2 regions of the Paenibacillus sp. JCM 9796 genome follow, and region 2 is predicted to be linked to the other one. Evidence: predicted binding sites of a transcription regulator. Region 2 holds the regulator's gene; the other holds the start of a gene.
What was found. The regulator Rex, encoded in region 2, represses fermentation and respiration genes when NADH is low (regulators of the CRP and FNR family bind a similar motif). The targets are predictions, from matches to a motif close to TTGTGAAATATTTCACAA.
Positions count from the first base shown of each region.

Region 1: ACZ439_RS12870 (helical membrane plugin domain-containing protein) is a predicted target of Rex. The motif match lies at 2,286-2,303, and genes of this name have one in related genera.

Region 1 covers NZ_AP043723.1:2,668,150-2,673,039, reverse strand. The annotation lists gene ACZ439_RS12885 (MFS transporter) at 1-89, opposite strand, end outside; gene ACZ439_RS12880 (MarR family winged helix-turn-helix transcriptional regulator) at 274-729, shown strand; gene ACZ439_RS12875 (multidrug effflux MFS transporter) at 866-2,086, shown strand; gene ACZ439_RS12870 (helical membrane plugin domain-containing protein) at 2,440-2,859, shown strand; gene ACZ439_RS12865 (NAD(P)/FAD-dependent oxidoreductase) at 2,889-4,067, shown strand; gene ACZ439_RS12860 (fatty acid desaturase family protein) at 4,355-4,890, shown strand, end outside.
Region 2 covers NZ_AP043723.1:304,512-309,490, forward strand. The annotation lists gene ACZ439_RS01445 (cell wall elongation regulator TseB-like domain-containing protein) at 1-21, opposite strand, end outside; gene ACZ439_RS01450 (amidohydrolase) at 47-1,345, opposite strand; gene ACZ439_RS01455 (DUF47 domain-containing protein) at 1,618-2,238, shown strand; gene ACZ439_RS01460 (inorganic phosphate transporter) at 2,298-3,296, shown strand; gene ACZ439_RS01465 (redox-sensing transcriptional repressor Rex) at 3,357-3,977, opposite strand; gene dinG (ATP-dependent DNA helicase DinG) at 3,974-4,979, opposite strand, start outside.

The sequences.
Region 1 (4,890 bases), 2.4 Mb from region 2:
ATCGTTGTATTCATGACGACCAACATGACCGTGATGCTCCAAAGCGGGATGATCAGAGATTCTCGAAATGAAGGATTGAATCGTTCCATACAGGCACAGCCTCCTTGAGCCAACTGAAATTGTTTTATAAAAATACTATTCTTGTGAAAGTATTTTTGGTAAAATATAACTTGCTTGCGTCTCGTTGTCAATGCCGCGCGCTGAAACTTTTTCCTTTCCTGACGGTTTCATGTAAGATGGAATATATTCGAACCGTTCTGAGGTGAAGCATCCATGCCTTCTCAATCTATAAACCGCTTGTGGCGAAGCCTTCTTGATTTGGATCGCGGGCTGAAGCAGACGCTGTGCTTGTTAAGTCAGGAAGCGGAAGTTCCCGCGTCCGCCGTGGCGCTCGTTTTTAAGCTGGAACACGAAGACTCGCTGAAGGTTAACGACGTTGCCACCGTACTTGGCATTACGATCGGCGCGGCTTCCAATCTTATCGATAAACTGGAGGAGAAGCAGTGGGTCGAACGCGTACGTTCAGAGGAGGATCGGCGTATCATGTACGTGCGGTTAACCGGGCCGGGGATGGAGCAGCTGCTGCGGTGGAGGGAGCATTTTGCCGAGCATGCGGATCTGATTTTTGCGAAGGTGCCGGAATCGGAAATTGCGCAATTCGACGATCAAATTCAGCGGCTCAGCCAATATTTAAGCGCCTACAACGTGGAGCTGGAGAAGAAGCGTTAGCGGTTGCGGTTACGGAAACTTCGCACCCCGGTTTCTTATACGCCAATTTTCCGCCGGAAAATTCGCCAACCGCTCAGATGGCGCACGGCTGTTCCGTTATTAGGTTTACTGTCCGGAATTAAGGAGGCATTCATTCATGAAATCATCTGCGGCTATTCAAGCGCCCGCCCGGTCCAGGCGCATCTGGATCGCTTTTGTGCTGGGCATTTTGTCGGCTTTCGGTCCGTTATCGCTCGATATGTACCTGCCGGCGCTGCCCATGCTTGAAGGCGACCTGCACACGAGCACCTCGATGGCGCAGCTAAGCCTTACCTCTTGTCTGCTCGGGCTGTCGCTCGGACAGCTGCTTGCCGGGCCGCTCAGCGACGTGCGCGGCAGACGGGGGCCGCTTCTGGCGGGGCTGCTCTTGTACACCGTAGCTTCGTTGCTGTGCATGTTCAGCACGTCGGCCTGGGCGTTCGTCGCGCTGCGTTTCATTCAAGGCGCGGCCGGCTCGGCGGGTATCGTCATCTCGCGGGCGGTGGCCCGGGACCTCTATGCGGGGACGGAGCTGACGAAGTTTTTCGCGCTGCTGATGCTGGTGAACGGTGCGGCTCCGATCCTGGCTCCGATTATGGGAGGTCAGCTCCTGCAGTTCACGTCGTGGCGCGGCGTGTTCCTCGTGCTGTCGCTCATCGGGGTGCTCGTATTCATCGCCGTCCTCTTCGCGCTGCCGGAAACCTTGAAGCCCGAGCACCGGTCGCAAGGCGGTATTGCGCAATCGCTGTCGACGATGCGCGCGATAGCGAAGGACCGGCTGTTTATGGGCTATGCGCTTTCGCAAGGGCTTGTGACCGCGGCCATGTTCGCTTATATCGCCGGATCGCCCTTCGTCCTTCAGAATGCGTTCGGCGTCTCGGAGCAAACGTTCAGCTTCATATTCGCCATAAACGGACTTGGCATCATTATTGCCAGCCAAGTCACAGGGAAACTAGCCGGTAAAATCAAGGAAACGACGCTGCTCGTCAGCGGACTCGTGCTCGCCGCACTCGGCGGGATTATCCTGCTCGTCGGCCTTATCGCCGGAGCGGGGCTGGCCGCCGTGCTGCCGCCGCTGTTCATCGTCGTCTCGTGCGTCGGCATCGTCGGAACGGCGTCGTTCCCGCTGGCGATGCGCAATCAGGCGAAGTCGGCGGGGACGGCCTCAGCCCTGCTCGGCGTGCTGTCGTTCATCTTCGGCGGATTGGTGGCGCCGCTGGTCGGTCTGGGCGGCAGCGAAGCGACTGTCCCGATGGGGATTGTCATTGCCGCCGCGAACGTCAGCGCGATTGTGCTGTACGCGGTCATGATCGGCCGCAAGCGTTCGGTAAACGCGTAAGGTTTGAAGTGCGGTCGCGGCTGAGTCCAGGGAGCGAAGCAGCGGCCGCGCTGTTTTTTCAAAAAGGAATCGGCTGCTTGAAATTAGTGTTAACAGAATGTTCACAATTGTAGGAAATTGGCTTTTCAAAGATGAAGGGAATGGTCGTATAATAGAGTCCATATAGCGTTCCCTTTCAGGCACTGCCTTATTCTCAAGCATGTGAAAAATGTTACAATTGGATGGTCATGGATCTTCATGGACGATAAGCTTGTCAGAGAGACGGCTTGAAGAAGACGAACCTCCCATCGCTCGAAAAGAACAGGCAGCCGGCACAAGGGACATCTATGCAAAGTATAGGAGGACGTTTACTTATGTCACAAACAACGCAAACGATCTCGCGCGAATCACTCGATGTACTCGATCAATTGATGAAGCCCGAGGTCCAACAGTCGCTTACGGTGTTGGTCGACAACCTGCCGAAGCTGGCCGAAATGGTAACCCTTTTAACGAAAACGTACGATTTGGTGCAAAATGTGGCCACCGACCGCGTCCTGATCGACGATCTGAAGGGCGGCATGGAAGAATTCGTGAAGCCGATCCAAGAGAAAGTTAAGAGCGTAGCCGCGACGGCGATTGAAGCAAGCGACCGTGCGCAAGCGGAAACGGCGACTATCGGCTTGTTCGGTCTGCTTAAAATGCTGAAGGATCCGCAAGTGCAGAAGATGTTCCGTTTTGCCCAAGCGTTCCTGGAAGTATCGGCAGAGCGTCAGCAAAATCAGCGTCAATCTTAAGAAGCATCAATACCGGACGGAGGATAACTATGTCGAAGCAAATTTTGATTCTAGGCGGCGGATACGGCGGGTTGTTAACCGCGCTGACGGCGCGTAAATATATGACGGCGGAAGAAGCGACTATCACGGTCGTGAACCGATTCCCTTCTCACCAAATTATTACCGAGCTGCACCGTTTGGCTGCAGGCAACTTGAGCGAGCAAGCTGTAGCGCTTCCGCTCGAGAAGCTGCTTCGCGGTAAAAACATCGAACTGCGCATCGATACGGTCGAAACGATCGGACTCGACGAGAAGCGCGTGCTTCTGAAAAGCGGTAAAACCTACGAGTATGACACGCTTGTCATCGCGCTCGGCAGTGAAACGGCGTTCTTCGGCATTCCTGGCCTGCAGGAGCACAGCTTCACGCTGAAATCCGTTAACGACGCGAACCGTCTGCGTGCGCACGTTGAAGCGCGGGTTGAAGCTTACAAGCAATCGAAGAACAAAGCGGACGTTACGTTCGTCGTAGGCGGCGGCGGCTTGACCGGCATCGAGCTGGTCGGCGAATTTGCCGATATGCTGCCGGGTCTGTGTAAGAAGAAAGGCGTCGATTTCAACGACGTTTCGTTGTACTGCGTAGAAGCGGCCCCTTCGATTCTGATGGGCTTTGCGCCTGAATTGATCGAGCGCGCCCAAACAAGCTTGCAAAAGCGCGGCGTGCAGTTCCTGACCGGCGTGGCGATTACGGAAATGACGGAGACGTCCGTTTCGTTGAAAGACGGCAGCGTCATCGAGACAAGCACGCTCGTATGGACGGGCGGCGTTCAAGGTAATTCGGTTGTCGCAAACTGCGGCATCGAAGTGAACCGCGGCCGCGCAACCGTGACCGAATCGCTCCAATCGACGTCGCATCCGGACGTATTCGTGGCCGGCGACAGCGCGGTTGTCATGGGCAAAGAAGGCCGTCCATACCCGCCGACAGCGCAATTGGCTTGGCAAATGGGCGAAACGATCGGTTACAACATCTTCGCGTCGTATAATGGCGCGCCGATGCAGTCGTTCGAGCCGGTATTCTCCGGAACGCTCGCGAGCCTTGGCCGCAAAGACGGAATCGGCACAATCGGCGGCAACCAAACGAAATTGAAAGGCTTGCCGGCGACGTTGATGAAAGAAGCGAGCAACGTGCGTTACTTGTCGCACATCAACGGACTGTTCACCTTGGCGTACTAAAATCATCGATCGGGCAGGCCCTGCTTCTCTGCATATAGAGAAGCGGGGCCTTTCTCTGTTTAAAGGAACGTTAAGAGAACAGGGGATGAGCGTCACCGGCAGAAAGGATGTTCAGGATGTTTGGGTAACTTATCAATTTCAGACAAAACGATGTCAATTCAATGCATTGCTATGAGCTGTAAAATTATGTACTCTGAGGATGTGATTATCAATTCAAATATGGGGCTTGCAGCCGCGGGCAATTCGGACTCAAGCCTGGCAGCCAAATCAAGAGGAGGAGAGTCAAGTTGTCTTCTACAAAGACCAGAAGAGACTACAGTGTCGTCGGTCCCGAGAAACAGCGGGCGTACGAAAGAGGGCTCGTAGCAGCCGAGTGGTATACGAGTCCGGTACCCCGTCAACGCCTGAAGGAGCTGATGAAGCGAAAGGACGGGCCGGCCATACGCGATACGCTAATTTGGTTCGGCTTGGTTATCGCTTTAGGGGTTCTGGCCTATTACAGCTGGGGCACGTGGTGGGCGATTCCCGCATTCGCGCTTTATGGCATCGTATACGCCACGCCTTCCGATTCACGCTGGCATGAGTGCGGTCATGGAACCGCTTTCAAAACGCCATGGATGAATGAAGTCGTTTACCAGATCGCCTCCTTCATGGCCCTGAGGTCGGCAACGCCTAAGCGTTGGAGTCACACGCGCCACCATACCGATACGATCATCGTGGGCCGGGATCCTGAGATTGTGATGGAGCGGCCGCCGATTTGGAAAATCATTTTCATGCAAATCTTTCACTTATACGGAGGACCGCGCGAGTTCTACAAGTTTTT
Region 2 (4,979 bases):
CCATTTCCATCGTTTACGCACGGACGGCGCTCCTTTCTGGCGTTCGTTACACGCTCGTCAAACGTTCGAAACTGCGCTGCGCCTCAGCTTTGATTTTCTCTTCGTCCAACGTAAGACATTCCCCCTTGCGCACGACCCAGCGACCGTTAATGCAAACATCGGTCACATCGCGCGAGCTTGCAGCGTACACCACATGAGAGATGACGTTCGTGCGCGGATAATAGTGCGCTTGGTCCAGATCCAGCGCGATAAAGTCAGCCTTCATCCCCTTGCTTAACGCGCCCACGTCGTTCAGCCAAATCGATCTCGCCCCGTCCAGCGTCCCCATTCTTAACGCTTCCGCAGCGGAAACCGCAACCGGATCACCGGATACCCCTTTATGAATTAACGCTGCAAGACGCACTTCTTCGAGCATGTCCAGATTGTTGTTGCTCGCCGCGCCGTCCGTTCCGAGCGATACCAGTACGCCCGCTTTCATTAAATCCGGCACACGCGCTACCCCGCTCGCCAGCTTAAGATTGCTGCCGGGGTTGTGAGAGACCCGGACGTCGTATCGCTTCAGAACGGCGATCTCCTCATCGGTCAAATGAACGCCGTGCGCAACGAGCGTCGGCCGCGAGAACACGCCGAGCTTCTCCAAGTGAGCAACCGGCCTAGCTCCGTACTGGTCCACATTGTCCTGCACTTCCCGGGCCGTTTCGGACATATGCGTATGAATCGGCAAATCAAGATCGTGCGCCGCCTGCACAATTCGCTCAATATAGTCGGGCGGGCATGTATACGGACCGTGAGGCGACATCATCGCCGTAATGCGTCCTTCGGCTTGTCCGTGCCAATCTTTGGCGAATTGGACGGCTTCAGCTAATTTAGCGTCCTGCACATCGCGCGGACATAAACCGATCACCCCGCGCGTCAGGCAAGCGCGAATTCCGCTTTCCGCGGACGCCTGAGCCACTTCGTTCATATGATCGTACATGTCGACGAAGGTCGTCGTCCCGCCTTTAAGCATCTCCAGTATCGAAAGCAGCGTCCCCGCGCGAACGTCCGCCGCAGTGAACCTGGCTTCCATCGGCCACATTTTTTCCTGAAGCCATACCTGCAGCGCCATATCGTCACCATAGCCGCGAAGCAGGGACATCGCCGCATGACCGTGCGTGTTGACGAATCCGGGCATAAACAGCTTGCGGCTGCCGTCGACCGTTTCGTCGAACGAATCGCTTGGATCCGGCGTGCCTTCCCCAATATGTACAATTCGCTCTCCTTCTACAATCATAAATCCGCGAACGAGCGGCTGCCGTTCATCCATTGTAATAAAAAGTCCGTTCGTAATTACCGTTCTCTTCATCGTTTCCGTTCCTTTCCTCTTCGCTACATTCCCGTTATCAATGTACAATTTCAACGACGCAAAATCAAGCAGCAAGCGGTGCGAGAGCCTTTCGCACCTTCACATGGAAGGATGCACATCATCATAGACGATTCTGGAGAAACTAGGATTGCATTTCGACATTCGAGTGTGTTATTTTTAATTTTGTGTTAATTTACCCCTTATTTCTACATAAACCGTAGTTACAGTATTTATATATTGTAAATTTACGATAAATTTAGGAGGCGAAAGCCATGTTGTTTACAAAAAAGAACGATACCGATTTTTTACTGCTGCTCATTAAGGCTTCTGAAAACACGCTGCAGGCCGCTCAAGTTTTCCGAACCGCCATGATGGGATCGGAGCCGCCGGCGAACTTCTACCCCCAGCTGCGGGATTTGGAGCATGCCGGAGATCAAATCACGCATCAAATTTTCAAGGGCTTGAATAAAGTGTTCATTACGCCTTTGGACCGGGAAGACATTATGGAGCTCGCTTCCAAGGTCGACGACGTGCTCGACGGAATTGAAGCATCGATCGCACGTTTTGACTATATGAACATTACGTTTACCGATAAATATATGAAGGAATTTTCTGCGGTGCTCGTAGCCAGCTGTCAGCATATCCTCGATGCCTTCAAGCTGCTGTCCAAGAAAAAGTATATGCAGCTGACGGAGCATACCGTGCAAATCAACAGCTTGGAAAATGAAGGAGACCGTTTAATGCGCGAGGGCATCCGTGAAATTTTCACCAATCCGAAAGATCCTTACCACGATTTTAAATTGAAAGAAATGTACGAACGCCTTGAGCAAACGACCGATGCCTGTGAAGATGTCGCCAACATCTTGGAGAGCGTTGTGCTGAGATACTCTTAACCTTGCCGGCCAGTCCGGACCGGTTAGTGGTAATATGCACAATGACTTAGGAGGAAATTATGTTAACCATATTGATTGTAGTCGTTGCTTTGGCGCTTCTGTTCGATTTTATCAACGGATTTCACGATACGGCCAATGCTATCGCTACTTCTATTTCAACCAAAGCGCTGTCACCGAGATTCGCCATCATCTACGCGGCCGTTTTGAACTTTCTCGGCGCAATCTACTCGTCAGAAGTCGCTAAAACGGTGGGCGGTAAAGTCGCGAATCCGGCTACCATTGAGAACGGTATTTATATCGTCATCGCCGCCTTGATTACGGCTATACTTTGGAACTTGCTCACCTGGTATTACGGCATTCCGTCCTCTTCTTCCCACACACTTATCGGCTCGCTTGCCGGCGCCGTCATTGCAGGCGCAGGGATGGACGCTTTAAATTGGTCCGGGTTTCGTGAAATCATTCTGATTCTTGTCTTATCGCCAATTGTCGCGTTCGCTACCGGTATCGTGATTATGTGGATTATCCGGTTCTTTATTATGTCGACCGGTAACCAATCGCGTTCCAAGCTCAATCGCACGTTCCGCATTTTCCAAATTTTCTCGGCCGGACTGCTTTCCTTTTCCCACGGCGGGAACGACGCTCAGAAAGCGATGGGGATCATCGTATTCGCCTTGGTTGCGATGAACCAGCAAGACACGCTGGACGTTCCGCTCTGGGTTAAATTAGCCGCTGCAACCGCTATGGGCCTCGGAACCTCAATCGGCGGATGGCGCATTATCAAGACGATGAGCCGTAAGCTGCTGAAGATCGAGCCGATCAACGGCTTCGCTTCCGACCTGAACTCATCGATCGTCATTCAAACGTCGACCCATCTCGGGATGCCGTTATCGACAACCCACGTCATTTCCTCCTCGATCATCGGAACAGGTTCCGTGATGAGATTCCATGATGTCAAATGGGCAACGGTAACACGAATGATCTTGACCTGGATCATCACAATTCCGATCAGTATGGTGATTGCGTTCCTCATCTACAAAATCATTTACGCATTCGTATAATAATAGGACAAGCCCGTGCCGGTTCGGCACGGGCTTGTTGTTATTCATTTATCGGATAAATTAATCCAAATAATAAGCGAGGCTTTGCAGGTCCGTCGTGAAATCCGCATGGTGTACCCGTACATCGCTCGGCACTTTAATAATGAGCGGCGCAAAGTTCAAGATCGCTTCGACGCCCGCTTCGGTGAACTGGTTGGCGACCTGCTGCGCTTCCGGCGCAGGAACGGTAATAATCCCGATCCTGATCTGCAGCTCGCGAATCGTCGTCCCGAGCTCTTCCATCGGCTTTACTTTTAAGTTATTGATCGATTCGCCGATTTTGTTCGGTTGCGCGTCAAAGACAGCGACAATTTTCATGTTGTCTTTTAAATAAGCGTTGTAATTGCATAACGCGCGGCCCAAATTGCCCGCTCCGACCAGCGCGACGGGAATCACTTTATCAAGCTTCAAAATTTGTCTGATTTTCTCGATTAAATAATCGACATCATACCCGATGCCCTTCTTGCCGAATTCACCAAAATAAGCGAGATCTTTACGGATTTGGGCCGGATTCAGATCAAGTTTTTGTCCAAGATCCTGTGAAGATACGGTTGAAATATTTTTCTTGCTCAGCTCATTCAAGAATCGCAAGTAAATCGGCAGCCGTCGGACGACCGCCTCGGAAATTTTCATCGTTTTCATGCTTCGTTCTCCTCCATCCACCGCTTAATACGTGGAACCAACTGATTCGCAGTCATATGCTCGATCTTAGGTCCCGGCAGCGAATACAAGAAGTATTTCCCATAGTTCGTATCGATGACCCGGGTATCGTAAATAATGACGATCCCTTTGTCCGATGCGGTACGAACCAATCTTCCGAATCCCTGCTTGAAGCGAATAACCGCCTGTGGTACCGACAGCTTCATGAACGGATTCATATTCTTGGCCTTAAGCTTTTCCGTCTTCGCTTCCACAAGCGGATGCGTCGGCGGCTGGAACGGCAGCCGGACGATGGCCAGACAGGTGAGCGCGTCGCCCGGAATGTCGACGCCTTCCCAGAAGCTGCTCGTGCCCAGAAGCACGCAAGCAGGACTGCTCTGGAACATGCGCGTCAGCTTGCTTCGATTGCCGCTGTCCACGCCTTGTCCGAGCACGTTCACGCCGAACGGCGCCAGCATTTCCTTCAAACCGGCATGAACCGTCTTCAGCATGCGATTGGAAGTGAAAAGAACCAGCATGCGCCCTTTCGTTTCCAGCGCGACTTCGGCCAGCGACGGAATCAGGCGGTCGATAAACTCTTTGTCGCCCCCGCTTCCGCCGCGCAGCCCCGGAAAGTCCCGGGGGATAGCGACAAGCGCCTGCTCCCGGTAATTGAACGGCGAGGGAAGCTGCACCGTTCTCAATTGTCCGGATGGCTGCGATTCGTTCAGCCCCAGCTGTTCGCAGGTGTAAGCGAACGATTTGCCTACCGAGAGTGTGGCCGAGGTCAGTATTACGCTATCTTTCGGCTCGAAGAAATGCTGCTGCAGCAGCGAGCTGACATCGACCGGCACGCAATGCAGCTGAAGCGAGCGATTTTTGTTGTACAACCCGCCCTCTAACCAATACACATAGTTGTCGTCCGGCATCGTCATAAAGAAATGGAGCGCATCTTTATAACGATGAAGTTCTTTCACGGTGCCGCTTAAGTCGGTTACGACACTC